3 regions of the Dyella sp. BiH032 genome follow, and region 3 is predicted to be linked to each of the others. Evidence: riboswitches for the same ligand, from Rfam matches in the RefSeq annotation. Region 3 holds a riboswitch; each other region holds the start of a gene.
What was found. A riboswitch is a leader RNA that binds a small molecule or an ion and turns the genes downstream of it on or off. The one in region 3 is predicted to bind cobalamin.
Positions count from the first base shown of each region.

Region 1: it holds a riboswitch for cobalamin, as region 3 does, so the genes downstream of both, RKE25_RS21960 (ribonucleoside-diphosphate reductase subunit alpha) here and RKE25_RS01430 (TonB-dependent receptor) in region 3, are expected to answer to the same signal.
Region 2: it holds a riboswitch for cobalamin, as region 3 does, so the genes downstream of both, btuB (TonB-dependent vitamin B12 receptor) here and RKE25_RS01430 (TonB-dependent receptor) in region 3, are expected to answer to the same signal.

Region 1 is NZ_CP134867.1:4,975,873-4,985,517, reverse strand. It holds gene RKE25_RS21995 (M56 family metallopeptidase) at 1-993, opposite strand, end outside; gene RKE25_RS21990 (BlaI/MecI/CopY family transcriptional regulator) at 995-1,381, opposite strand; gene RKE25_RS21985 (hypothetical protein) at 1,858-2,055, shown strand; gene RKE25_RS21980 (prohibitin family protein) at 2,062-2,943, shown strand; gene RKE25_RS21975 (DUF2076 family protein) at 3,129-3,788, shown strand; gene RKE25_RS21970 (ribonucleotide-diphosphate reductase subunit beta) at 3,991-4,995, opposite strand; gene RKE25_RS21965 (hypothetical protein) at 5,027-5,254, opposite strand; gene RKE25_RS21960 (ribonucleoside-diphosphate reductase subunit alpha) at 5,269-7,674, opposite strand; cobalamin riboswitch at 7,933-8,157, opposite strand; gene RKE25_RS21955 (peptidase C13) at 8,376-8,756, opposite strand; gene RKE25_RS21950 (glycoside hydrolase family 25 protein) at 8,829-9,431, opposite strand; gene zapE (cell division protein ZapE) at 9,518-9,645, opposite strand, start outside.
Region 2 is NZ_CP134867.1:4,261,416-4,271,060, forward strand. It holds gene RKE25_RS18790 (cobyric acid synthase) at 1-1,436, opposite strand, end outside; gene cobD (threonine-phosphate decarboxylase CobD) at 1,433-2,446, opposite strand; gene cbiB (adenosylcobinamide-phosphate synthase CbiB) at 2,439-3,323, opposite strand; gene RKE25_RS18805 (cobyrinate a,c-diamide synthase) at 3,350-4,645, opposite strand; gene cobO (cob(I)yrinic acid a,c-diamide adenosyltransferase) at 4,642-5,259, opposite strand; gene RKE25_RS18815 (hypothetical protein) at 5,256-5,831, opposite strand; gene btuB (TonB-dependent vitamin B12 receptor) at 5,858-7,675, opposite strand; cobalamin riboswitch at 7,835-8,054, opposite strand; gene RKE25_RS18825 (phospholipase C, phosphocholine-specific) at 8,230-9,645, shown strand, end outside.
Region 3 is NZ_CP134867.1:338,743-348,387, reverse strand. It holds gene RKE25_RS01440 (TonB-dependent receptor) at 1-1,225, opposite strand, end outside; gene RKE25_RS01435 (hypothetical protein) at 1,847-2,308, opposite strand; cobalamin riboswitch at 2,469-2,691, shown strand; gene RKE25_RS01430 (TonB-dependent receptor) at 2,820-4,697, shown strand; gene RKE25_RS01425 (efflux RND transporter permease subunit) at 4,897-8,052, shown strand; gene RKE25_RS01420 (efflux RND transporter permease subunit) at 8,252-9,645, shown strand, end outside.

The DNA of each region.
Region 1 (9,645 bases), 360 kb from region 3:
GACCAGCGCCACCAGCAGCCACGCGCCGGGGCGCGGCGGCACTCGGTCGGACTGCTGCAGCAGGGTAAGGCGTCGCTTGAGGTTCTGGAACGTGGGCGAGGCCCCGGCCAGGCCGGACGCGACCGGGAAGGCGACACCCAGGCGCAGCAGCAAGCGGCCATAGTCCTGCGGTTCGGCGCGCGAACGGTCGAGCACCTGCGCGTCACAGGCGGCTTCTCGATGGAAGGCGTACTCGCGCATCGCCCAGCGCGCGAGCGGATGGAAGAAGAACGCGCGCTGGGCGAGCGCCGGGATCCAGCCCAGCCACAAGTCGCCCCGGCGCAGGTGCGCCAGCTCGTGCGCCAGTGCCATCGCGCATTCGCGCGGGTCGAGCGTGCGTTCGGCGGGCAGCAGCACTATGGGACGCCACAATCCGGCGACCTGGGGCGAAACGATGACGTCGGATTGGCGCAGCTCCGGGCAGCGGCGCAGGCCCAGCTCGCGCGCCTGGTCGACGCACTGAGCGCGCAGCATGGGATCCTCGATCGGCACGGCGGCGCGGATCACCGCACGCGTTTCGCGCCATTCGCGCAACGCGGCGAATGCCTGCATCGCCATGGCGATCAGCCAGAATCCGGCCAGCATTTCCCGCCACGGCCACGGCTTCATCGGAGGCACCGCCGGGTTGATTGCCGGCACCGCGGTGGGCGTGGCCCAGGTTCCGCTCGTGTACGTGGTATGGATGGCGATGCCATGCGCGCCGGGGGCTTCGCCGGACAGCGCCGTGGAATCGCCCGGCGGCGCGAGCAAGGGCAGTTCGAGCGGACGCCCCAGGGCCAGGCCGAGTATCAGCTGCAAGCCCACCAGCCACCACAGCAGGCAGCGCATCGCCGGCGACCAGCGCGGCAGCCATCGGCACAGCAGCCACACGGCGCCGATCAGCGCGACGGCCTGGATGGACGTCCCTGCGAGGCGGTCGGTCAGCACCTCGGCGAAATGGGTATAGGCGTCCATATCATTTCTCCTTGCGCCGCGACTGCAACTGGTTGACCAAGGCTTCGAGTTCGGCGAGTTCGTGGTCGCTCACTTCGGCCTTCTCGGACATCCAGGCCACGAAGGGCGACACCGATCCGGCCAGTGTCTTCTCCACGAACTGGCCGACCGCCTGCCGCATGGCTTCGCCGGGACCGGTGGAGGTGCTGTAGCGATACACGCCCCCGACCTGGCGGCGGCGCAGGAATCCCTTGCCGCGCAGGCGTTCCATCATCGTCAGCACGGTCGAGCGCGCGAGACCGCGCGCTTCGCCAAAGCCGGTGGCTACCTCGCCGACCGAGGCGGGCTCGTGCTCGGCGAGGTAATGCAGCAAGGCGAGTTCCTGGTCGCCGATGGAAGGCTTGGACATGAGCGGCATCCTTGTGACTACAGTTGTAGGCAAGCTACGCCTGACTACAGGTGTAGTCAATAGGCCGGAACTCCGTCATCGGATGAGCCGAAGGCGATCCCGGCTTTACAGCCAGTGCGCACGCGGAACTTGCCGTGCCCTCGATGCGTTGCGGCCCTGCGGTCACCCGCGCGGTGTAACGATGTAGCGTTTTCGCGCCGGTGCGAAAAAGCGGGAGTAGAATGCGCGGCCACCACCACCTTCCCGCGCACCGGAGTGCGCATATGAAGACTTTCGACGCACGTCGCCTGGCTTCCCTTTCCCGTCGCGCGGTTCCGCGCACCGCCTTCTCCGTCCTTCGGACCTGAGACCGCCAGCCATCCTCTGAGCCGCCGAAGCCATCGGCGCATCGCTGCTTGTGCCCGTGCCTCGGTGCGGCGGAGCGGCGATGCAAGGATCGCTTCGCGTCCGCCATGACCTTGCAAGGAGTCATCGCCATGAAAGCGTTGTTCGCGCGAGCGTTGGCCAGTCCCTGGCTGCTCGCGCTCTGCCTGCTGCTGTATGTCGGTTTCGTCGGCCCGCAGCTGATCTCCGCCACGGACACGCTCGCCGTGATCGTCGGCCTGATCGTGTTGGGCCTGTTGGCGGCCTGGAGCTATCGGTTGCTCCGCCGCTCTCTTCGTCACAAGGAATGACTATCCATGAATCACACGATGAAACGTCTCACGATGATGGCCGTCGCGCTGTGCGCGCTGCTGCTGGCCGCCTGCGACAAGGTGCCCGCCGGCCACGTGGGCGTGAAGTTCCAGCTCTACGGCGACGGCAAGGGTTCGCTGCAGGAAATGCCGCCGGGCCGCTATTGGGTGGGCTGGGGTTATGAGATGTACACGTTCCCCACGTTCACGCAGACCTACACCTTCACCCGTTCCGCCAGCGAGGGAAGGCCGGTCGACGAGTCGCTGAGCTTTCAGACGGCGCAGGGCCTGACCGTCAATGCCGACGTGGGCATCACGTATCACATCGATCCCACCAAGGTGGCGTTGATCTTCCAGAAGTACCGCAAGGGCATCGACGAGATCACCGATATCTACCTGCGCAACATGGTGCGCGATGCGCTGGTGAAGGAGGCCGCCGGGCTGGACATCGAATCGGTGTACGGCAAGGGCAAGGCGCGCCTGATCGAAGCCGTGCAACAGGACGTGGCCGCCGAGGTCGCTCCGGTGGGCATCGTGGTCGAGAAGATCTACTGGGTCGGCGAGCTGCGCCTGCCCGACAATGTGGTGCAGTCCATCAACGCGAAGATCCAGGCAACCCAGATGGCCGAGCAGCGCCAGAACGAAGTCGCGCAGGCTCAGGCTGAGGCTCAGAAATTGGAAGCGGAGGCACAAGGCAAGGCACAGGCTGCCATCACGATCGCCGAAGCCGAGGCCAAGGCCATCGCGCTCAAGGGCGATGCGCTGCGCCAGAACCCCAACGTGGTGCAGATGTCGGCGATCGAGAAATGGGATGGCCACCTGCCCACGTACAACGGCGGCGGCGCGCTGCCGTTCGTGAACCTGCAGGCGCACGAAGCGTCGAAGTGAAGATGGCGGCGGGGCGCGAACCCCGCCGCTTCACTGCCATGGACGCAATTTCTTGCCGAGCTGAACGCTCGTCACCCAACGGTTGGCACGGTGGGCTTGATGTCATCCGGTGCACGCATACTTCTTTCTCACGCGCGCGATCTTAGTGGTCGGCCGCGGCAACCCCAGCTACGAGGTCGCTTTACATGACTCCCCAGGAACAGCAACTCCTCGACGATTTCCTGCAGCGCCTGGCCGCCGTGCGCGGCGTGAGCAAGGACGCACAGGCCGATGCGCTGATCCAGCAGCGCCTGGCCGGCCATCCCGACGCGCTCTACCTGCTGGTACAGCGCAGCCTTTTGCAGCAGCAGGCGCTGGACAACGCCAAGGCGCAGATCGCGCAACTCCAGGCCCAACTGGGCGGGCAGGGCGGCAGCTTCCTCGGCGGCCAGGGCGGTGCCTGGGGACAGCCGCAGCCGTCCGCGCCACCCCCGATGCCGCAGCAGCAGGCCGCGCCGGGCTGGCGCGAGCGCCTGTTCGGCGGCGGCGCCCCCGCACCCCAACCTGCCGCCGCCGCGCCGAGCTTCCTCGCCAGCGCCGCGACCACCGCGGCGGGTGTCGCTGGCGGCATGTTCCTGTTCAACGGCATCGAAAGCCTGCTGGGCGGGCACCACGGCGGCGGCTTCTTCGGCGGCAATGGCCAGGAGACCGTGGTGGAGAACATCACGCAGAACAATTTTTACGATGACGGCAACAACGCCTCGCAGAACGACCACACGTTCGCGGACAACAACGACTTCAACAGCGATCTGAGCGACATCGGCGACGTCGGCTTCGACGACGACAGCGACAACAGCTGGGTGTAAGGCGTAATCGCCAAATCCTTCTCCCCTTCGGGGGAGAAGGTGCCCCGGAGAGGCGGATGAGGGGCGAGTGCCCGCAGGGAGGCTTCTGCGGAGCGAGGTAAAAAAGCGCTGCAGTTGTCGCGAGATTCGATGGTTCGCTTCGGGTGGTCCCTCGACCCAGCCCTCTCCCCGGAGGGGAGAGCTGGCAAGGGCTGCGTGGAGTTCAGAACGCCATGTCGAACGCGACTTCGCCTTCGACGCCCACCTGGTAGGCCGAGACGCGGCGCTCGAAGAAGTTCGTTACCTCTTGCACGTCCTGCAGGTCCATGAAGTCGAACGGATTCTTCGAGCCGTACTTCTTCGGAAGATCCAGCTGCGCGAGGCGCTGGTCCGCGCAGTACTCCAGGTACTGGCGCATGTCCTTCACCGAAAGTCCGGCCACGCCGCCGGAAAGCACGTCCTCGGCGAACTGCGTTTCGCAGGCGATGGCTTCCTCCAGCATTTCCTCTACCTGCGTGCGCATCGTGTCGTCGAACAGGTCCGGTTCCTCCGCGCGTACCGTGCGCACCACGTCGAAGGCGAAGGCCATGTGGCCCGATTCGTCGCGGAACACCCAGTTGGTGCCTGAGGCCAGGCCATGCAGCAGGCCGCGCGAGCGCAGGAAGTAGACGTAAGCAAACGCGGCGAAGAAGAACAGCCCCTCGATGCAGGCGGCGAAGCAGATCAGGTTGAGCAGGAACTGCCGGCGCTGCTCGCGCGTCTCGAGGCGGTGCAGGTTCTGCACCGAATCGATCCACTTGAAGCAGAACTCACCTTTCTGGCGAATCGAGGGAATGTTCTCGATCGCCGCGAATGCCTTGTGGCGCTCGGCCGGGTCGGGAATGTAAGTGTCCAGCAGGGTGAGGTAGAACTGCACGTGCAGCGCTTCCTCGAACAGCTGGCGCGAGAGGTACATGCGCGCCTCGGGCGCGTTGATGTGCTGATAGAGGTTCAGCACCAGGTTGTTCGCCACGATGGTGTCGCCGGTGGCGAAGAACGCCACCAGGCGATGGATCAAGTGGCGGTCGGCATCCGTCATCTTGGACTTCAGGTCGGTCACGTCCAGCGAGAAGTCCACCTCTTCCACCGTCCAGGTGTTCTTGATGGCGTTGCGGTACATCTCGTAGAACTCGGGGTAGCGCATCGGGCGCAGGGTGAGTTCGAAACCGGGATCGAGGATGTGCGACATGGGCGTTCCTTGGGGCGGGCGCCGGCGGCGCTCAATCGAGCTTGCGCGCGTAGCGTTCGCGCACGAAGCGGCTGATGTAGGTGGACAGGCCGATCCCGGCTTCGGCGAGCTTCTGCATGTTCCTCACGTGCATCCGACCGGGCCGGGTGTCGGTGTATTCGTAGGTGCCGTCGTGGACGAAGCGCACCCGGATGAAGCCCTCGCCGTTTTCGTAGGCGGCGACCCCGGATTTCCCGCTGCGGTTCCGGTAGGGCTTCATCGGATGCGCTTTCCTTATTGGCAGGCCTCGCAGTACTCGGGGTTTTCCAGCGAGCAGAACACCGCCGCGGTCGCCTCTTCCTGTTCCGCCTGCGGCGCGGCCCTGGCGGCCGGCGCGGAGGACACCGTGGTCTTGGCGATCCTGGTGGCCGGACGCGAGCGCAGGTAGTAGGTCGTCTTGATGCCCGACTTCCACGCGTACATGTACATGGAGCTCAACTGGCCGATGTTCGGGTTCTCCATGAACAGGTTCAGCGACTGGCTCTGGTCGATATACGCCCCGCGCGCGGCGGCCAGGTCGATCAGCGCTTTTTGCGGCAGCTCCCACACGGTGCGGTAGATCTGGCGCAGCCGCTCGGGGATCGCCGCAATGCCCTGGATCGAGCCTTCGGCCAGCTTGATCGCGTCGCGGATCTCCGGCGTCCACAGGCCCAGCGTCTTCAGCTCGTCGACCAGATAGCGGTTCACCACCAGGAAGTCGCCGGACAGCGTCTCGCGCTTGAACAGGTTGCTCACCTGCGGCTCGATGCACTCGTAGCAGCCGGCGATCGAAGCGATGGTCGCGGTGGGCGCGATGGCGATGAGCAGGGAGTTGCGCAGGCCATGCTCCTTGACGCTCGCGCGCAGGTTCGCCCAGCGCGTTTCGTCGTGCGGCTTGGCCTGCGGCCAGTAATCGAACTGCAGTTCGCCGTTCGCCGCGCGGCTCTCGTCGAAGCCCGGGTGCGCGCCGTGCTGGCTGGCCAGCTCGTTGGACATGCTCAGCGCGTGGAAATAGATCTCCTCGGCGATGCGCGTGGACAGCGCCAGCGCTTCGGCCGAATCGAACGGCAGGCGCAGCTTGAAGAACACGTCCTGCAGGCCCATCACGCCCAGGCCGACCGGGCGCCATTTCATGTTGGCGGTGCGTGCGGTATCGATCGGATAGAAGTTCAGATCGATCACGCGGTCCAGCTGACGCACCGCGGTACGCACGGTGGCGGCCAGCTTGTCGAAGTCGAAGGTGCCGTCCACCACGTGGCGCGCCAGGTTCACCGAGCCGAGGTTGCACACCGCCGTCTCGCCGGCGTTGGTGACCTCCAGGATCTCGGTGCACAGGTTGGACAGATGGATGACGTTCTCGGCCTTGGCCGTCTGGTTGCTGGTGGCGTTGCTGCGGTCCTTGAAGGTCATCCAGCCGTTGCCGGTCTGGGCCAGGGTGCGCAGCATGCGTGCGTAGAGTTCACGTGCCTTGACCTTCTTCGTCGCCAGGCCCGCGGCTTCCGCTTCGCGGTAGGAGCGCTCGAAGGTCTCGCCCCAGCTGTCGACGAAGTGCGGGACGATCTTCGGATCGAACAGCGACCAGTCGCCGTCGCTCTCCACCCGTCGCATGAACTCGTCGGGGATCCAGTTGGCGAGGTTGAGGTTGTGGGTGCGGCGCGCTTCGTCGCCGGTGTTGTCGCGCAGTTCGAGGAATTCCTCGATGTCCGCATGCCACGGCTCCAGGTACACGCAGGCCGCGCCCTTGCGCTTGCCGCCCTGGTTCACCGCGGCGACGGAGGCGTCGAGTGTCTTCAGCCACGGCACCAGGCCGTTGGAGTGGCCATTGGTGCCCTTGATCAGCGAACCGCGCGAACGCACGCGCGAGTAAGCCAGGCCGATGCCGCCGGCGAACTTGCTGAGCTTGGCCACGTCGCCGTACTTCTCGTAGATCGACTCCAGCGAATCGGTCGGCGAGTCCAGCAGGAAGCAGGAACTGAGCTGCTCGTGCGCGGTGCCGGCGTTGAACAGCGTCGGCGAGCTGGCGATGTATTCCAGCGAGGACAGCAGGCGGTACAGCTCCAGCGTCTCGCCGATCTCGTTGCCGCCCAGCGCGCAGGCGATGCGCATGAAGAAGTATTGCGGCGTCTCGATCACCTTGCGCAGCTGCGGATGGCGCAACAGGTAGCGGTCGTACACGGTGCGCAGGCCGAAGTACTCAAAGCGGCGCGTGGCGAGCGGGTCGATCGCGTCGTTGAGCTTGCGCGCGTTGGCGGCGACGAAATCGCGCAGGCGGTCGTTGAGGATGCCCAGCTCCGCGCCGCGCGCGATCGACTGCGAAAAGCTCTGGATTTCCTGGCCGCTCACTTCCTTATCGATATAGGCGCCGAGCAGGCGCGCGGCGAGCTGGCCGTATTCGGGCTCTTCGGCGGTGAGCGCGGCCGCGGTGCGGATGGAGAGCTCGTCCAGTTCGCGCGTGGTGGCGCCGTCGTAGAGGCCGCCGATGGTCTTCAGGGCCACGCGCAGCGGATCGACCGCATGCAGGCCTTCGCCGCTGCGGGTGACCGCGCGGACGATCTTGTTGACGTCCACCACCTCCTGGCCGCCGTTGCGCTTGGTCACACGCATCTGGCCGGGGTTGTGCGGCGGGGTCAGGGCAAACGGGGTTTCCGCGACGGCTTCCATGGCCGCGGGCTCGTGGATGGTGGCGGCCGCGTCGGCGGCGGGGAAAGCGGATGCGTGCGCGCGGTCGCCGGTGCGCTCGCGCGAGTCGGTATCGATGGGTTGCATGGCGGCATCGCTCCAGGCCAAGGGCTTCAACGACCTGCTCCCGCGCGCAGGGCTGAGGCGAAGGCGTTTCCAGCGCGGACGGCCGTGCGGCGGGGCGAAGGCCCCGCGCCACGACGCGCCTCCCCGCGGAAGCCGCCATCACTCACCGCGACGCTCAGGTCGCGATGTGCCGGCAGGTCTTCGGACTTGCAGACATGGATCGCTCGTAGACGACCGATCCGGCCTACTCGCCCCCGCTTCCCAGCCCGTCAGGGCCAGTGCGATGGGGACTTTCGTTTCTGCTTACCGCTGCGGGGCAGTTCCGGATTTGCACCGGATTCCCTATTAAGCCAATCCGACCGTGGGTCTGAGAGAGGCACCGACGGGGCACAACATATCGGGGTAGGTCTGGCGGGTCAACCCAACCACTTGTGCATATGTCGGTGCATATCGCGGTGGATAAGTGGCTTGGCGCGAGGCCGGGCGCGGGCTGGCCGGCCTGAAGAAAAATCTTTGGGCCATTCTCCGATCTACGGGTTTCGCCGGCGCTTCCTGGATGAAATCCGGGCAGCAGGTTCCGGTGTGCGGGAGGCGCCGGGCGACGTCGTGAAACCCGGCTACGGCGTGATCGAGAAATCGACTTCGATCGGATAAGGCGCCGGATCGGCCGGCGGCTTGGGCAATGTCCAGGTGGCGAAGCGGCTCAGCAGGCAGGTCGCCACGTCCGTGGTCGGGCGTACCTCGACGCGGCCCAGGCTGCCGTTCGGTGCGACGTCGGCCACCAGCGTGAAGGGCGACTTGTCCGGTCGGGGCAGCGAGGAAATGCAGCCCTTGAGCGCGTCGGTGGTGCGGTCGCCGATGAGGTTCCACAACTGCTTCTGGTAGTCCGGGCCGGTGCTCGCGGCTTCGGCCAGCTTGGCCTGCGTGACGCGCGACGAGAAATCGTCCCCCGGCGCGCCGGGGGCGGAGAGCAGGGCCAGGGCGAGCAGGGTGGACATGTGGCGTGATCCGGCGCGGAAGAAGCGGCCACGTTACCAGCTGCGCGGCGGCCAGGGAGGCGCGCTGACCGCCTAGCCGAACGGCCAGCGCCGCCGCAGCACCGCGTCGCTGCCGGTGAAGCGGTCGCGATCCACCTTGCGCACACCCGGGATGCCCTGGGCGCGGTCGGTGAACTGCCACAGCGTGTAAGCCGTCCAGCCTGGCGGCAGCACGGCGGCGGGCCCGTATTGCGCCAGCCAGAGCGGGCATTGCGCGAGCAGGGCATCGGCATGGGTGCCCAGTTGCTGTTTCAGCCAGTAGCCGCCGTACAGCACGGGGTAGCGGCCGGTGCGTTGGCGGAAGATGCCGGCGAAATCGCGCGCCTGGCTCAAGGTCATGCTGGCGCCATGCGGATCGGGTTCGAAATCCAGGCAGGCCAGGTCGTCATCGCCGGGCGAGGCAACGTCGAGGTAATGGCCGACCTGGGCCGCCACGTCGTCGCCGGTGCCGAAATGGTAGGAGCCCCATAGGAGCCCCTGCGCGGCCACCTTTCGGCGGAACGAAGCGTAGGCCGGGTCGGCATAGGCGGTGCCCTGGGTGGCCTTGGCGATCACCGCCACGATGCCGGCCGCGGCGACCTTGCGGACATCCACCGGTTCGTTCCAGTGGGAAACATCGATGATGTTGTCGGTCATGGAGCCCCCGCACGGTGGCTGGCGCGGGGGGATGGTACGTCCGGGAAACGGGCCGGAGCGTGTCGTGGTCGCGATTTCGCGGGGTGTCAGTCCGCCCGGTGCTCGGCGGCCAGGTATTCCTCGCTCTGCATCTCGATCAGGCGCGACTCCGTGCGGCCGAACTCGGCACGCAGGCGCTGGCCGTCGTACAGCTCGGTGATCGGCGCGGCGGCGG
Region 2 (9,645 bases), 1.1 Mb from region 3:
AGGCGGGCGACGTCCAGGTGCGCGTCGATCGCGTCGGCAAGGCGCTCCAAGCTGGCCTCGCGCAGCGCATGCACATCGAGCGGCGCGGGCGCGTCCAGCCCGGCCCAGCACAGCCAGGCCTGCAATGCGGCGGGCTGGTCGAACAGGCCATGCAGATACGAACCGATCACCTGCCCGTCGGCCGACATCGCGCCATCGCGCCGGCCATCGTCGAACACGCACGCCGGCGTGGCCAGGGCCGGGCCCTCGCTGCGTCCGCAGTGGATTTCATAGCCAGCGACGGCCGCATCGTCCAGCACCAGCCGGCCGGTCGCATGCCGCAGCTGCTTGCCGGGCTCCAGCACGGTTTCCATGTCCAGCCAACCCAGGCCTTCGCTGGAACCGGGCGGGCCTTCGATGCCGAGTGGGTCATGCACGGCGCGTCCCAGCATCTGGAAGCCGCCGCAGATGCCGATCACCTTGCCGCCATAGCGCAGATGCCGCGCGATCGCCTCCGGCCATCCGTTCGCGCGCAGCCAGGCCAGATCGGCGCGCGTCGACTTGGATCCTGGCAGCACGATCAGATCGCAGGGCGGCGGCGCATCGCCCGGCCCGGCCAGCATCAGTTCCACCTGCGGATGCGCGCGCAGCGCATCGAGATCGGTGTGGTTGCTGATGCGCGGCAGCGCCGGCACGGCAACGCGCAGCGCGCCGGCGCCGCGCGGAAGAACATCGCGCGGCAAGGCGTCCTCGGCCTCCAGGTGCAGGCCGTGCATATAGGGCAGCACGCCCAGCACCGGCTTGCCGGTTTCCCGTTCCAGCCACGCCAGGCCCGGCTGCAGCAATGCGATGTCGCCGCGGAAGCGATTGATGACGAACCCGGCGATCCGCGCGCGCTCGCTATCCGACAGTAGCGCCAGCGTGCCGACCAGGTGCGCGAACACGCCGCCGCGATCGATGTCGGCCACCAGCACGACCGGGCAATCCACCGCCTCGGCGTAGCCCATGTTGGCGATGTCGCGGTCGCGCAGGTTGATCTCGGCAGGGCTTCCCGCGCCTTCCACCACGACGGCCGCGTAGCGCTCGGTCAATCGCGCGTGGGAGGCCAGCACCGCATCCATCGCGACTCGTTTGTAGGCGTGATAGTCCAGTGCATCCATATTGCCCACCGCGCGCCCGTGCACGATCACCTGCGCACCGACATCCGAGTTGGGCTTGAGCAGCACTGGATTGAAGTCGGTATGCGGCGGCACGCCGGCCGCCTGCGCCTGCACGGCCTGGGCGCGGCCGATCTCGCCGCCGTCCTCGGTCACCGCCGAATTCAGCGCCATGTTCTGCGGCTTGAACGGCGCCACCGCCACGCCGCGGCGACGCAGCCAGCGGCACAGCGCGGCAACCAGCGTGCTCTTGCCCGCATCGGACGTGCAGCCCTGCACCATCAGTACCCGAGCGCTCATGGCGCGACCTCTTGGATGTCATCAAGCATGGCGCGGCAACTCGCCAGCGCCTCCTCCAGCCGCGCGAACGCGGCCTCGTCGCCCGGCAGCCCGAAGCGCAGGCTGGCCGGATGTTCGAACAGGCGGACCCATACGCCGCGCCGCGCGAGCGCGCCCTGCAGCGCTGCGGCCCGCGCTATGCGGCACCACTGGAAGAACGCGCACCCGGCGTCGGGCATCAATCCATGGCGCGCGAGCAAGGCCGCCAGGCGCTCGCTCGCCGATTGCAGGCGCTGACGCTGCGCCGCCTGCCACGCGCTATCGCGCAGCGCCAGCTTCACCGCATGGCGCGCCGGGCCGCCCAGGCTCCATGGCCCCAGCCGCTCATGCAGCTGCGCCAGCAGCGAAGGTTCGGCCATGACGAAACCGGCGCGCGCGCCCGCGAGCCCGAAGAACTTGCCGACCGAGCGCAGCACGATCAGGCCGGGCCGCGCAGTCCCCATGCAGAGGCTTTGCTCGGGCGTGGCGTCGATGAAGGCTTCGTCCACCAGCAGCCAGCCGCCGCGGCGCGACAACTGCGCGTGCAATGCCAGCAGCGCCTCGCGTTCGAAGCGCTCGCCGCCGGGATTGTTGGGGTGGATGAGCACGACCACGTCGTAGCGGTGCGCCTGCGCGAACAGCGCCGCGGCGTCGAGGCGGTCCACCGCGTGCCCTGCGCGCTCCCATGCCTGCGCATGTTCCGCATAGCCCGGCGCCAGCACGCCAACACGCGAATGCCCGCGCAAGGCCGGCAAGGCCTGGATCGCCGCCTGCGAACCGTGGACCGGCAGCAGCGACGCTTGCCCGTAGTACGCGCGCGCCGCGTCGAGCAGACCGTCGTCTTCTTCGGGTAGGCGATGCCAGACCGCTGCAGGCATTAAGGGCACCGGCCAAGCGAACGGGCTGATGCCAGTGGAAAGGTCGAGCCACGCTTCCGGCGCGATGCCGTACTCGCGCGACGCGCGGAGAAGCTGTCCGCCGTGTTCAAGCATGGCAAGGCTCCCACACCAGCGTCGCCGCCCACGCAACGGCCAGCCAGAGCAGCACGCCGCGGCGCACCAGCGCCAGCGCGGCCCGCACGCTTGCCGCGCCGGGATCGCCACCTTCGCCGAGGACGGGCCGGTGCTCCCACACGCCTTCATAGGGCGCCGGGCCGCCCAGGCGCACCCCCAGCGCGCCCGCGCCGGCCGCCATCACCGGGCCGGCATTCGGACTGTCCCACTGCGCCGCCTGTCGGCGCCAGCAACGCCATGCGGGCGCACCGCCGAACAGCGCGTAGGTCGATGCCGTGAGGCGTGCAGGCAGCCAGTTGAGCACGTCGTCGGCGCGGGCCGCGGCCCAGCCGAAGTGGCCGTACCGCGCGTTGCGATAACCCCACATGGCATCCAGCGTGTTCGCCAGCCGATACAGCACCGCGCCAGGCGCGCCCAGCAGCGCGAACCAGAACAAGGCGGCGAACACCGCATCGCTGCCGTTCTCCAGCACCGACTCGGTCGCCGCTGCCGCGACCTCGCATGCGTCCAGCGCCGCGGTGTCGCGGCTTACCATGCGTCCGACGCGCGTGCGCGCGGCATCGAGGTCGCCGCGCTCCAGCGCGTCGGCGACGGGACGCGCGTGCTCGACCAGGCTGCGATGGCCCACCGCCAGGTAAAGCACCGCCACGCCGAAGGCGATTCCCGCGAACCCGCGCAGCTGTGACTGCGCGACACCCGCGAGGCCGACCAGCGGCAGCACCGCCAGCGCCCAGGCCAGCACGCCGGCACGGCGCGCGTCGCGGTAGAGCTTCTGCTCGATCCATCGCGCGGCACGCCCGAATCCCACCAGCGGATGCGCCCGGCGCGGTTCGCCCAACAGCCAGTCGCAGGCCATCGCCAGCGTGAGCGCAAGCGCCACGCTCACGGCAGGAACAACCGCAATGCCGCTTCCGGTGCGGACGGAAAGTAGAAGTGGACGAAGCTCGCGGTCAGTCTTTCGCGCCGGTAGATCGCTTCGCGCGCGGGGCCGCCGTCGGGATTCGTCGCGTGCGCCAGCGGCGGCTCGGCGATGTCCGCATGGGCGTAATGGAAGGTATGCCCGCGCAGCATGCCTTCGGGCAACGCGGCCGATTGCATGCCCAGTCCCCCCAGCCGCTCGCGCACCACTGCCCAGCCGCGCAGCAATCCGGCCATGGCGTAGGCATCGCCCTCGCTGGCAGCCAGTGCATCGAGCAGGCTCAGCATGCCGCCGCATTCGGCCAACAGCGGCTTGCCGGCATCCACGTGCGCGCGCAGCGCCGCGTGCAGGTCCGCGCGGCCAGACAGCCGCGGCAGATGCAGCTCGGGATAACCGCCTGGGAGCCACGCCGCATCGCAGTCGGGCAGCGCATCGCCCGCCAGCGGCGAGAACCACTGCAATGTGGCGCCCGCGCGTTCGAGCAGGTCGACGTTCGCCGGATAGAGAAAACAGAACGCATCGTCGCGCGCGACCGCAATGCGCCGCCCGGCGAGCAGTCGCGGCACCTCAAGCCCGGTGGCCTCGGCGAAGGCCACCGCTGGAGGCAGCGCGAGCTCCGCGTGCGCCTCGAGCGCGTCGGCCAAGGCGTCCAGGCGCCCGTCCAGCTCGGCCAGCTCGCCCGCGGCCACCAGCCCCAGATGCCGCTCCGGCAAGGCCAGCGCCGGATCGCGGGGCAAGGCACCAAACCAATGCAGATCGGCCGGCAGGCTGCCTGCAAGCAACTGCGCGTGATAGCTGCCGCCGATGCGGTTGGCGGCCACGCCGTGCACGCGCAGTCCATCGCGGTAGCGGGCCAATCCGGTCGCGACGGCACCGAAGGTCTGTGCCATCGCCGAACCATCGATCACCGCCAGCACCGGCAGGCCGAAACGCTGCGCGAGGTCCGCACTGGACGTGCCGCCGTCGAACAGGCCCATCACGCCCTCGACCAGAATCAGATCGGCTTCGCCCGCGGCGTCGTACAAGCGGGCGCGCGCATCGTCCTCGCCGGTCATCCAGAGATCGAGCTGATACACCGCTGCGCCGCTGGCGCGGGCCAGCACCATCGGGTCGAGAAAATCCGGGCCGGTCTTGAACACCCGCACGCGCCGGCCGCGCCGCGCATGCGCGCGCGCCAGCGCGGCAGTGAACGAGGTCTTGCCCTGACCGGAGGCCGGCGCGGACACCAGCAGCGCGGGCACGTGGCGCACGCCGCTCACAGTTCGATCCCCTTCTGTGCGCGGATGCCCGCCTCGAACGCGTGCTTGACCACGCGCATCTCGGTCACCGTGTCGGCCATCGCCACCAGTGCATCGGGCGCGCCGCGGCCGGTCACCACCACGTGCTGGTCCGCCGGTCGCGCGGCCAGCGCCGGCAGGACCTGTTCCAAAGTCACGTATTGCTTGACCAGGGCGATGTTGAGTTCGTCCAGCAGCACGAAACGATAGCGCTCGTCGGCGAGCATGCGCGCCGCCACGTTCCACGCCGCCTGCGCCGCCGAGATGTCGCGCGCCTTGTCCTGCGTTTCCCAGGTGAAGCCTTCGCCCATCACGTGATAGTCCAGCATGTCGGGAAAGCGGCGGAAGAAGGCCTCCTCGCCGGTCGAGAAACTGCCTTTGATGAATTGCACCACGCCGCAGCGATAGCCATGCCCCAGCGAGCGCGCCAGCATGCCGAAGCCGGAGGAGCTCTTGCCCTTGCCGTTGCCGGTGTTCACCACCAGCACGCCGCGGTCGATCGTGGCGCGGGCGACCTTGCGGTCGACCAGCGCCTTCTTCCGCTGCATGCGTTCGCGGTGGCGTGCATCCTCGGGTGTTTGTTCCGGTCCGCTCATGCCCGCGCCCCTTCGTCCTGCGTGCGCGTCAGCCTCGCCAGCACGGCGTAGCCGGCCAGCGCGACTGCGACGTAGGCGAACGTCGTGCGCACGAACAGCGGACCCCATTGCCACAGGCGCGCCAGATACTCGCTGAGGTTCGGATGCGCATAACGACCGCCCAGCCAATAGAACGAACCGTTGGAAATGGCGAACGACACCGACGCGGCCGCCAGCGCGACCGCGAAGGCGCCGGCAAGCGCAGCGGGCGTGGCCGACATCCGCGCGGACCACGCCCGCCCGGCGTACCACAGCACGGCATAGGCCGGCAGCAAGAAGGCATAGGCGGGCGTCACGCAGAAGTTGCTCACGCCCGCATACGAGACCGAGATCCAGTCCAGCCCCACCGCCAGCGCCATGAACACGACGAAGGCGAGGTGCCGGCGCAGCCACAGACCACCCAGGAAGAACAGCGCCATCGACGCATCCGGGAGATGCAACGCCGTGCCGAAATGGTGGAAGCGCGTGGCGATCATCAAGGCGGCCATGGCGGCGGCGAACGGAAAGTGGAAGCGTGATGGCATGGCGTTCATGCGGCGATCCTCCTGGCGAATGGGTGTCACGGCGCGGGCCGGTAGCTCACACTGAGCATGGCCGTGCGACCTGGCTGGTTGTAGAAGGCGACGGTCTCGTAGTGCTTGTCGAGCGCATTGCGCACGCTCAGCTGCACCTGCCATACACGGTCGAGCGCGTAGGCCAGGCGCAGATCGGCCAAGGCGTAACCGCCCAGCCGCCGCGTGTTGGCAAGGTCGTCATAGCGTCTTGCGGCAGCATAGAGACTGGCACCCACGCTGAAGGCACCGAAGCTGCGGTCGGCATCGACGCGCGCACTGCGTCCGGCGCGCCGGGGCAGCAGCTTGTCGCGGTTGGCCGCGCTCTCGTTGCGCGGATCCAGCCAAGTGGCAGTGCCGCGCAGCGCCCATCCGGCCAACGTGGTCGATGCCACCGCTTCCGCGCCGCGGATGCGCGCGCGCTCCACATTGCCGGGCAAGCCGACAGAGGCGTCGTAGGCGATCAGGTCGCGGATGCGGTTCTCGAAGGCGTTCAACGACCACAGGCCCCACGCCGGAGTCCCGCGCAGGCCGAGCTCGTAGTTGCGCGAACTCTCCGGGCGCAGCGTCGGACTGCCATAGCCCGGGTAGTAGAGCTCGTTGAAGGTGGGCGCCTTGTAGGCCGAGCCCGCGCTGGCGGTGAGGCGCAGCGTGCTGGCGAAGTCCCAGCCCCACAGCAGGCTGCCGGTGGCCTTGCCGCCGAACTGCTGGTTGTCGTCGCGACGCGCGGAGGCCTGCAGCGACTGCGTGCCGAAGGTCTGCTGCCATTGCGCGAACACGCCGCGGTTGAGGCGGCGGTCGTGCGCGTAGTCCGTGCTTCCGTCTACTCGATCGCGCTGCCAATCGTAGCCCAGGCTCCACAAGCCGCCGCCGAGGGCGAGGTCGCCTTGCAGCGAACCGAGATCGCGGTGCGTGTCGAAGGTGCCGGCATAGGCGCCGTTCCAATAGTCGTCGCTAAGGTCCGCGCTCTGCCCGGCGCTCAGGGCCAGCGTGACCGTGCGATTCGGCCGCCAGCGCACGCGCGCACCGGCCACCTGCTGCACCACGTCGGACTGGTTGCTGCTGGAGCCGTCGTACTCGTTGTAGCCCCAGCTGCGCAGCCAGTGCGCATCGGCGTCCCACTCCTCGTTGAAGCGATAACCGCCCTTGAGCGATACGGAGCTGTCGCGAAAACCGTCGCGGTCCGGTTCGTCGACGAAGCACCCCGCCCCGCGCGGCGAAGGCTTGCCGCGGCAGGCGTTGATGCCGTCGGTGTTCTCGTGAGTGGCCTCGACCGCATACCAGCCATCGCCCACCTTGCCGCCTAGTCCGGCCGCGCCACGGAAACTCGCGTTGCTGCCGTAGCCCAGGCTGAGGCTGGGCTCGAAGGCTCCACGCGGACGCCGGGTGAAGATCTGGATCACACCGCCGAGTGCTTCGGAACCGTAGAGGCTGGAGAAAGGCCCGCGCACGATCTCGATGCGCTCGACCTGATCCACCGGGATGTTCTGGATGGACGGCTGGCCGAGCGTGGCCGAGCCGATCTTCACGCCGTCGACCAGCACGAGCACGTGGTCGGCCTCGGTGCCGCGCAGGAACAGCGACGTCGCCTTGCCGGGGCCGCCGTTGTTGGCCAGCGACAGGCCAGGCGTGCCCTGTAGCAGATCCGCGACGGACTGCGGCTGCAGACGCTCGATCTCGCTGCGGTCGATCACGGTGACGGCCGCCAGCGTGCCGGCCTGCGACTGCTCGGTGCGGGTGGCGGTGACCACGACGCCGCCGAGATCGCTCGCCGGCTCGTCGGCCAAGGCAAGGGAAGGACCAGCAAGGGAAGAGAAGGCAAACAGGGACGCAACCGCAAACGCGGGCCTGCGCGACAAGGGGAAACGCAATGACACTGGTGGCTCCTAGACCGCGCCTGCCCGCGCGGATCGCTGGGGATCGGGACAGGCGGAAGGAGCGCTGACGGACGCACGGATGCGGCTCGCCAGGAGCACGCCCACCGCATGTCCGGTTCGCCTCGAGGCCGGTCTCCGGGCTCGCGAGCGAAGGTCGGGGACCTTCCGGCGCGGCGCCTTCCCGTGCATGTCTGCACAGTGGCATTGGCCGCGCTTGTGCTCGCCTACCGTTGCGGGGGCAGCTCCGGCATAGCCGTAAAGACGGCGCACCGGATTCCCGTTTCAACCACCGGCCAAGCCGGCGGTCACCTCAGGCGAGGGCGATAGTAGGGCTTGTTCACGCCGTTCGCCTAGTCCGGACTGCCGTGGCGGACCGTCGCGAGCCATGCGCCTGTTCGCCGATCCGGCCGTTGTCGTCTTGCTGACGCATGCCTGGCAAGCGCTTGCAACATCGCCCCGCTTAGCTACGGCCGCCTGCGACAGGCGGACCGAGCGAACTCACCATGAGCGACATCGATACCCGGCGGCGCCGTTTCCTGCAGATGGCCACCGCGTCGGCGGGCGGCCTGGCCGCCCTCTCCCTGCTGCCGGAGCCCTTGCGCCAAGCCCTGGCGGCGCCCGCGCCGGGCGGATCCGGCGACCTCACCGACGTGAAGCACGTGGTGATCTTCATGCAGGAGAACCGCTCGTTCGATCACTACTACGGCAGCCTGCGCGGCGTGCGCGGCTTCGGCGACCGCGTACCGGCACCGCTACCCGGCGGCGCGCGCGACGTGTGGCACCAGCCCTATGCGGGCAACGCCGACGGTTACCTGCTGCCGTTCCGCATGGACACGGCCACCACCAGCGCCATCTGCGCCAATGCGCCTGCGATGAACTACCCGGTGGACACGGCGATCTTCAACAAGGGCAAGTTCGATGCCTGGAACACGGCCCGCGCGGCGGGGTTGGGCATGGGGCACTTCGAGCGCGCCGACCTGCCGTTCTATTACCAGCTCGCCGATGCGTTCACCATCTGCGACCACTACTTCGCCTCCACGCTGACCCAGACCAACCCCAATCGCCTGCACGCGATGACCGGCAGCAATGGCCTGTCCGCAGGGCAATCCGCGGTACTCGACAACACCGAGCCGGCCGCCGGCTTCGCCTGGACCACCTATGCCGAGCGCCTGGAACAGGCCGGCGTGAGCTGGAAGGTCTACCAGGAGAGCAACAACTTCGACGACAACGCGCTGGCCTGGTTCAAGACCTTCAAGCAGGCCAAGCAGGGCACGCCACTGCACGACAAGGGCATGGCCACCGTGCCGGACCTGGTCGCCGCCTTCGCGCAGGACGTGGCCGCGGATGCCTTGCCGCAGGTGTCGTGGATTGTCGCGGCCGACTATCTTTCCGAGCACGCCAGCTACAAGCCGGCCTACGGCGAAGATCTCAGCGCGCGCCTGCTGGCGGCGCTGGCGGCGAACCCCGCCGTATGGGCGAAGACGGTATTCATCCTCAACTACGACGAGAACGGCGGCTTCTTCGATCACGTGCCACCACCCACGCCTCCGGCATCCGCCGCCGACGGCCTGTCCACGGTGAGCGTCGCGGGCGAGATCGCGAACGGGCTGCCGATCGGCCTGGGCTTCCGCGTGCCGCTGCTGATCGTGTCGCCGTGGACGCGCGGCGGCTGGGTGTGCTCGGAAGTGTTCGACCACACCTCGGTGCTGCGCTTCCTGGAACGCCGCTTCGGCGTGCGCGAGCCCAACATCAGCGCGTGGCGCCGCGCCGTCTGCGGCGACCTGCTCAGCGCCTTCGACTTTGCCAGCGCAAACACCGCCTGGCCAACCCTGCCTTCCACCAGCGGCTACACCGCCGAAGCAGACCTGCAGTGCAAGAGCCTGCCGGCCCCGTCGATTCCCGCCATGCAGGCCATGCCC
Region 3 (9,645 bases):
GCGTGGAGTTGGCTACACCGGTGTTCTTCTGGTGTTCCGTGCCCCTGAGCGTGCCCTGCAGGCCAGTGTTGTAGTTGTAGTTGTAGATCACCGTGTCCTGGATGGAATCTTCACCAATGCCGGTGAATTCCAGGATGTGGTTGTCGGTGATGTTCCAGTCCACCTTGGCCATCCAACGCGTGATCTTGTTGCTGTCGTCCTTGGTCTTGGTGCTGGCGCCGGTGGTGCCGTTGTTGGTGCCGTACTGCACGCGGCCGGTGTTCTTGATGAACTCGCCGGTGCCGTAGAAGAACAGCTTGTCCTTGATCAGCGGACCGCCGACGTACGCGCCGACCTGGGTCTGGGTCAGCTTGTCGTTCGGACGGAACAGCACCTTGCCGTCGGTGACGCGGTGGCTGCCGACGGGGTAGTAGATGTAACGCTGGGTGGCGGCCAGCTTGGCCGGGCTCCACAGCACTTCAGCGCCGGCCTTCCAGGTGTTGGTGCCGCGCTTGGTGATGATGTTCACCACGCCGCCGGTGGAACGACCGTACTCGGCGCCGTAGCCGCCGGTGAACACCTGTTCCTGGTCGATCGCGTCGAACGGCAGGCTGGTGAAGCCCAGGCCGGTGAGCGGGTTGGTGACCGGGAAACCATTGATGTAGTACTGGTTCTCGGCGGCGGAGGAGCCGCCCATCGAGATGGCGTTGCCGTAGCGGCTGTCGCCGCCGGTGGTGCCGGGCGCCAGCAGCGCGGCCGCATTGACGTTATTGAGGATCGGCAGCTTCTGCAGCTGCTCGGAGGTCAGTACGGTACGCGAGTCGACCGAGGACACGTCGATCGCCGGCAGCGCATTGGCCACGACCTGGATGCCTTCGAGATTCTTGGCGCCGGTCGCCGCGGTGGCTGCGTTGAAAGAAATTTCGGTACCGGTGCTGACCACCACCTGCACGTTGTCGCGCGTGTTGATGGTCTGGCCGTTCTTCTGCAGGCTCACCCGATAGCGGCCGACCGGCAGCGAAGCAGCGCGATAGCGGCCGCTCGAATCCAACGCGATGTCGCGGGTCAGGCCCGTATCGACGTTCTCGATGTGGACGGTGGCACCGGCCTCGTCAGCGCGGCCGAAGATAGTGCCCGACGCGTTCGACTGAGCCATCGCCACCCCGGCAAGGCTCATGCTCAACGCAGCGGCGATGGCAGTCCGACGCCACAGCGGCGCGCGACCAGCGTGCTGGAACTTGATCATCTGTGTTCTCCCCAAAAAGGCCTTCAGGCCGACAGGCGCATCGCGCGCCGAAGATCGAATCGCAAGAACGCGGAAGGCTTCCCCAAGCCCGTACTCTTACCGCAAGTTTCAGCGATTCGCGGCCGAACTTAAGCGCGCGCCGATGCGTCGTCAACAGATTTTTTACGACGTGAAGACGGACAGATATCGTCTGTGGAAACAGTAGCTTAGGCAGCAAAACAGGAGCTTGCGCGAAGCTGTCGAATAACTGTAACGAACCTTACGAGCGGACGTCTGAACGTCTGTTTATGTCGTTATTTCCTGCGTTTTCAACCGTCCCGTGAACAATGCTCGGCGCTCGACCGCCTTCATTCTTTACCGTGGCGTAGCCGCCACGAGCTGTCTTGATGAAGCCCTTCTGCATGGGAGCGGTCATCGATCCAGGGCGTCACTGCGCAACCCTTTCGATAACTAGCGAGCGGTCTTGGGCCGATGTCGAGCGGCTGCCGCATGTCGCCGCACCCTTCGTTCGCGATCAGACGATGTCCCATCCAAGCCCGCTGCTTTTGCATACGCGATGGCAGGGATGTCTAGATGAACCATCCTCGCCTTCGATCGGCGAGGATGGCCTGGACAGATGTATCAGGTCCCGTGATCAACCCAGCTCATGGTCTGGGCCACGCCGCGATTCAGCTGATAGCCGTCTTCATGCTTGAAAGGTTTCTTCGGCTGGGCTGCGCCGAGGCCATCGCATTGGGCCAGACAACCCGCGTATTCATGATCGCAGATAGCCTGCTGCGCCGGATTGCCCGGGCCCTGGCTAAGGCAGCTCAAATAATTCCGCATGCAGGCGTTGCAGTCGTACTCGGCGGACGCCTGACCAGAAAATGCACTGGCCAATACGGAGAAACATATGGAGGCTGAAACGGCGAGGTATCTCATGGCAAACACTCCTTGTGATGAATGTGGCAACTCAGTACCGCGCCCGGATACGTATATCCGGACCATGGGATGGTAAGCGCGCGGCAAATCGCGATCGTTAAACCCCATCATGTCGAAGCGGCCAGGATCGATGGCAACACGACTTTCCACCGGGATGGCCATCAGCTATGCCCCCGCGCTCGAACATCGCATTTCTCGGGCATCCCGAAGTGCCTCGCGCGACTCGCTGGAATTACACAGCACTGCATAAAGACCGCACCGTTCGAGCGTGAATCAACGCGCCGCGCAGCGTTCCGCATTGCCAGTGCAAAGCCCTCCACGTTAAAGTTGCGTTCGTTCGGGTGTCCCACCGCCGTCAGGCCAAGGGATGAAACGGGAAGCCGGTGCGCCTTCAGGCAAGGCCGGCGCTGCCCCCGCAACGGTAAGCGAGCGTTCCAACCGCGGTGACGCGCCACTGTGCCTTCGGGCATGGGAAGGCCACCGGGGATCGCGCGGTCCACGCGCACTCGCCAGCCCGGAGACCGGCCCGAATATCTACCTGGTGGCTCGCGGAGGGCGAAGCCGGACCACGTGTCGGCGCCCGTTCGCCTGCCGTCGTTCCTTTTCCTCCCTGTCTTGCCGGGCTTATGAACTCTAGGGCCGTGCGAGTGGCGCGGCCGGGGAAAAGCGATCCATGAAGAAGCACCTGCTGGCCATGTCCCTGCTGTCCTGCATGGCCGCGGCCCACGCCGCCGACCAGAACGACGCGGGCCAACTGCCCACCGTGGTGGTCACCGCCACGCGCACTGCCACGCCCATCGACGAGACGCTTGCGCCGGTCACCGTGATCACGCGCGCCGACATCGAACGCCTGCAGCCGCAATCCGTGCAGGACTTGCTGTCGGGCCTGCCGGGCGTGGCTTTCGGCAATGCCGGCGGCCTGGGCCAGCAGACGTCGCTGTTCATGCGTGGAACGAATTCCTCGCACACGCTGGTACTGGTCGATGGCGTGCGCATCGGCACCGTGGGTGCGGGCATTCCGGCATTCGAGCAGCTGCCAGTGGAACAGATCGATCGTATCGAGATCGTGCGCGGGCCGCGTTCCAGCCTGTACGGCTCCGACGCGATCGGCGGTGTCATCCAGATCTTCACCCGCCACGGCCAGCCCGGCGAAAGCCTCACGCCGTCCGTGACCCTGGGCGTGGGCAGCCATCGCCTGGCGGATGGACAGTTCGGCCTTTCCGGCGGATCGCGCCATGCCTGGTTCAACGCCAGCGTAGGCGGCCAGTACACGCGCGGCATCAATGCCTGCCGCGCGGCGGCGGCCGGCGTGGGCGGCTGCTTCACGAACGAGCCCGATGACGACGGCTACCGCACTTACAACGGCGCTCTCAGCGGCGGTTATCGCTGGGATAACGGCACCGAACTGTCGGCCAGCCTGCTCAAGAGCAAGGGCGACATCGAGTACGACGGCGATTTCCAGAACTACACCCGTCGCTCGCAGCAGGTCGCCGGCGTGAATCTGCGCTTCGCCGTGCTGGAGGCGTGGAAGATGAGCCTGAGCGCCGGCCAGAACCTCGACCGCGCCGACAACTACCTGAATCGAGCGGACCTGGGCGCGGACATGCTGCGCGAAGGCAACCTCTATTCGCGCCGCAACCAGGCTTCCTGGCAGAACGAGGTGACGCTCGCCCCCGGCCAGCTGCTCAGTGCCGGCGTGGATTACCAGCAGGAGCACGTGGACAGCGACACCGGCTACGTGCGCACCAAGCGCGACAACACCGGCGTGTTCGCGCTCTACCAGGGCCAGTTCGGTCCGCACGAACTGCAGCTCTCCGCACGCCACGATCACAACCAGCAGTTTGGCAATCACAACACCGGCGCGGCAGCCTATGGTTACGGCTTCGACAACGGTGTGAAGCTCACCGCCTCGTATGGCACCGCGTTCCATGCGCCGACGTTCAACGATCTGTATTTCCCGCCGGTATTCGGCTTCGCCACCGCCAACCCGGACCTCAAGCCGGAGAAATCGCGGACCGCGGAGATTGGCGTCTCGGCGCGCCCCGGCGCGTGGAACTGGGCGGTCAATGCCTACCAGACGAAGATCGACGACCTGATCGGCTACGACGCCTTCTTCGTGCCGATCAACGTCGCCAAGGCCCGCATCCGCGGCATCGAAGGCCAGCTCGGCGCCGACCTGGACGGCTGGCACCTGCGCGGCTACCTGACCTTCCAGCAGCCGGAGAACCGCGGCGACGACGCCGAGCGTGGCAACCTGCTGGCGCGCCGCCCCGAGCGCATCGCACGCATCGACCTGGACCGCGACCTCGGCGCCTTCAGCGTCGGCGGCACGGTCAATGGCCAGGGCTATCGCTACGACGACGCGGCCAACCTGCAGCGCCTGGGCGGCTATGCCACGGTGGACCTGCGCGCCAGCTGGAACTTCCTGCCGGGCTGGACCTTGCAGGGGCGCGTGGCCAATGTGTTCGACCATCGCTACGAGACCGTCCGCTTCTACAACCAGCTGGGCCGCACGGCGTACCTGACCGTGCGCTACAGCCCGGCACGCTGAACCGCGCGGTGCAGGCTGGGGTGAGCGCAAGCGAACCCCGACGCTGCCGGGCAGACGAAAATGACGATATTGGGATCCGCCTTCGGCTCATCCCAACCCAAGGCCTAAGGACGGGCCGAACTTCAGGCACATCCCAAATGCCGGCTCCCGGCATACAGTCCGCCCCGGAGCGCGCCAGGAGGCGCGGCCCGGGGAACTCGTGAACATCTTCGCTCCAATGATCCGCCGCCCGGTGGGCACGTCGCTGCTCGCGCTGGGATTGGCGCTGGCCGGTATCTGGACCTACATCCTGATCGGCGTGGCGGCCCTGCCCGCGCTCGAATTCCCGGGCATGTCGGTGTATGCGGAAGTACCCGGCGCCAGCGCCCAGACCATGGCGTCCACCGTGGCCGCACCGCTCGAGCGGCATTTGGGCAGGATCCCGGGCATCAAGGAGATGAGCTCGGAGAGCAACGACGGCTCGAGCTCCGTAATCCTGCTATTCGAGCCGGGCAAGTCCACCGACAAGCTGGCGCGCGACGTGCAGGCGGCGATCAATGCGGCCCAGGTCGACCTGCCGTCGAGCATGACCATCCCGCCGCGCTACTTCAAATTCAACAATTCGCAGATGCCGGTGCTGCTGCTGTCGATGACCTCGCGCACGCAGACTCCGGACAAGCTCTTCGACATGGCCGACACGCTGATCAAGCCGGTCCTGTCGCAGGTGCCGGGCGTCGCCCAGGTGCGGATCATGGGCGGGCGACCGAAAGCCGTGCGTGTCGAGCTCAACAACGCGCAGTTGGCGGCGATGGGTCTCTCGGGCAACGACGTGCGCAATGCCCTGCGCGCGGCCAATGTGACCTCGCCGCAGGGCACGCTGACCGACGGCCTGACGCAGATGACGGTGACCGCTACCGACGCGTTGCACGACCCGAAGGAATTCGGCCAGCTGCTGATCGCCATGCGCAATGGCACGCCGGTGCGGCTGTCGGATGTCGCCAAGGTCTACAGCGGCCAGCAGGACGAGTACCAGGCCGCCTGGTTCAACGGCATGCGCTCGGTGACCATCCGCGTGAGCAAGCGCCCGGAGGCCAATGCGGTGGCGACCGCCGACGCCGTGCGCGCCAAGTTGCCGGAAATGCGCTCCTGGCTGCCGGCGGACCTGCAGATCACCCCCATCTTCGATCTCACCCAGACCACGCGCTCGGCCCTGCACGAGGTGGAAATCGCCCTGTTGCTCAGCATCCTGCTGGTGGCGGTGGTGATGCTGGTGTTCCTGCGCCGGGTGCGACCGATGCTGATCGCCATGATCAGCGTGCCCCTGTCGCTGGCCGGCGCCTTCGTGGTGATGTGGTCGCTCGGCTATACCCTCAACACGCTGTCGCTGGTGGCGCTGGTGCTGTGCATCGGCTTCGTGGTCGATGATGCCATTGTGGTGATCGAAAACATCGTGCGGCACATGGAACACGGCGAGCAGGCTTTGCCGGCTTCATTGCTGGGCGTGCGCGAGATCGGCTTCACCGTGGTTTCGATCACCCTTTCGCTGGTCGCGGTGTTCGTGCCGCTGCTGTTCGGCAACAGCCAGTTCACGGTGATCATGCGCGAGTTCTCGGTGACGCTCACCGCCGCGGTAGTCATCTCGGCGGTGATCTCGCTGACCGTGACGCCCGCGCTGTGCGGCTGGATGCTCAAGCAGGATAACGGGCCACGCGAGCCCGGCCGGATCGAGCGCGCGGTCGAACGCTTCGACCGCGGCATGCAGCGGGTCTATGAGCGCGCGCTGGACTGGGCGATGCACCATCGCCGGCTGATGCGCTGGCAACCGCTGATCCTGCTGGGGCTGACCGTGGCGCTGGCAATGGCGGTGGTCAAGACGGCGGGCTTCAACTTCATGCCGAAGGAAGACATCGGCCTGATCCGCGCCATGGTGCGCGCCGATACCAATATCTCCCCCTCGCTGATGGCGCTGCGTGCGCAGAAGGCCGCCGAAATCATGCTGAAGGACCCGGCGGTGCTCGACGTCACCACCTTCCTGGGTGCCGACAACGCGGGCGGTGCGGTGGGCAACCAGTCGGTGATGTACGTCGACCTCAAGCCGAAGGGCAACGGCCCGGGCGAGCGCCCGGAACACATCGACAAGGTCGTCGAGCGCCTGCGCAAGCAATACGAGGTACTGCCGGAAGTGCAGGTATCGCTCAGCTCGCTGAGTTTCTTCAACGGCGGCGGCGGTGGCGGCGGGCAGGGCGCCGAGAGCTTCCAGCTGGTCAGCGCCAGCACCATCGATCTGCAGCCGTGGGTCTACAAGGTGACCAAGCTGATGAAGGCGCGCCCGGAGTTCCGCGACGTCAGCAGCGACTACGACAACATCGATAAGCAGCAGATGCTCAGGGTGGACCGCCAGGCAGCCAGCCGCCTGAACGTGAGCATGGGCATGGTCGACGCGGCGCTGTACAACGCCTTCGGCCAGAACCAGGTATCGATCATCTATTCGGACATCAACCAGTACTGGGTGGTGCTGACATCGAGTGCCGAACACACGCTCACGCCCGACACGCTGCTCAACACCTACGTGCGCAACGCACGCGGCGGCATGGTGCCGTTGTCGGCGGTGGCGAAGATCGAACCGAACGTCACGCCGTCCATCGTCAACCACTACAACCAGATGGAAGCGGTGCAGATCTACTACAACCTTCCGCCCAATTTCCCGCGTGACAAGGGCATGCAGCTGATCGATCAGCTCGTGGCCGACGCCCGCCTCCCGGCCGGCGTGAAGATCGGCTACACCGGCGAGAACCAGCAGCTGCAAGAGAGCAAGGACAACTCGTTGCTGCTGCTGATCGGCTCGATCCTAGCGATGTATATCGTGCTGGGCATTCTCTACGAGAGCCTCGGTCAGCCGCTGACGATCCTTTCCACGCTGCCGGCCGCAGGTGCCGGTGCATTCCTGGCGATGCTAGTGACGCATACGCCGATGTCGCTGATCGGCGTGATCGCGATCCTGATGCTGATCGGCATCGTGAAGAAGAACGCGATCCTGATGGTGGACTTCGCCCTGGTGCGCCAGCGCGAGCACGGCCTGCCGGCGCCGGAGGCGATCCGCGAGGCGGCCCTGGTGCGCTTCCGCCCGATCACCATGACCACCCTGGTGGCGATCGGCGCCGCGCTGCCGCTGGCGATCGGCTTCGGCATCGGCGCGGAGACGCGCCAACCGCTGGGCGTGGCGATCGTGGGCGGCCTGCTGGTGTCGCAGCTGCTCACGCTGCTGAGTACGCCGGCGATCTACCTGTGGAACCACGACCGCAAGGAACGGAAGGCGGCGCGCAAGGCCCGGCGCGAGGCCAAGCGTGCCCTCAAGGCGACTGGTCAGACAGCCTGACGGTTCCGGCCGCCTCGGCGGCCGCCCCGTGCCTTTCGACAGGGCCGGACTTAAGGCACATCCGTGAGGCGGGCTGGCGTGGGCATATAGCCGATATGATTGCCTCCACCTCCGGCGCCCTGCGCGCCGGTTTCCCCCAGCGCGCGCCGCGATGCCCTGCAGGCGGACGCGCGTTACGAATTTTCGGTACGGAAGCCAAGTGAATATCTTTGCGCCGCTGATTCGCCGCCCTGTCGGTACGTCGCTGCTCGGGCTGGGCCTGCTGCTCGCGGGCCTGTTCGCCTATCGCCTGCTCGGCGTCGCGGCGCTGCCGTCCCTCGAGTTCCCCGGCGTGTTCGTGGTGGCCTCCATGCCCGGCGCCAGCGCACAGACCATGGCCAACACCGTGCTGGCTCCGCTGGAGCGGCACCTGGGGCGGATCCCGGGGGTCGAGGAGATGTACGGCAATGCCAGCGAAGGCTCGGCAACGGTGCAGGTTCGCTTCAACTTTGGGCGTACCGCCGACAAAGCCGCGCGAGACGTGCAGGCGGCGATCAATGCAGCCCAGGTCGATCTGCCCTCGGGCATGCCTTCACCACCCCAATACTTCAAGTTCGACACATCGCAGATTCCGATCCTGCTGGTCTCGCTGACCTCCACCAGCCTGCCGTCGGACAAGCTCTACGACCTCACCGACACGCTGCTCAAGCCGGCCGTCGCGCAGATTCCCGGGGTAGCGCAGGTGCAGGTCTTCGGCGGCACGCCCCATGCGGTGCGCGTGGAGCTGGATACCAATGCGCTGGCGGCGAAGAAGCTCAGCGCGGACGACGTCAGCAACGCGCTGATCGCCGCGAACGTGACCGCGCCGCAAGGCATCCTGAGCGACGGGCGCACCCAGACCACGCTGATCGCCAACGACTCGCTGCACTCGCCGGAGGAATTCGGCCAGCTGCTGATCTCGGTGAAGAACGGCACGCCCGTGCGCCTGTCCGACGTGGCGAGGGTCACCAGCGGCCAGCAGGACATCTATCAGGCGGCCTGGTTCAACGATCAGAACACGGTGGCGATGCAGATCAGCAAGCGCGCCGAAGCCAATGCCGTGGCCACGGTGGAGGAAATCCGCAAGCGCCTGCCCGAGTTCCGCCAGTGGATGCCGGCGGACGTACAGATCACGCCGATCTTCGACCTCACCCAGACCACCAAATCGGCGCTGCACGAGGTACAGGTAGCGCTGCTGATCAGTATCGTGATGGTGGTGCTGGTGATGCTGGTATTCCTGCGCCAGCTGCGGCCGACCCTGATCGCGACGCTGAGCGTGCCGCTCTCGCTGGCCGGCGCCTTCGTGGCCATGTGGGCCCTCGGCTACACCCTCAATACCTTGTCGCTGGTCGCGCTGGTGCTATGCATCGGCTTCGTGGTCGACGACGCCATCGTGGTGATCGAGAACATCGTTCGCCACATGGAGCACGGCGAGGCGCCGCTTCCCGCGGCGCTGATCGGCGTGCGCGAGATCGGTTTCACGGTGATTTCCATCACGCTGTCGCTGGTAGCGGTGTTCGCGCCCCTGCTGTTCGGCAACAACATGATCATCGCGCTCCTGCGCGAGTTCTCGGT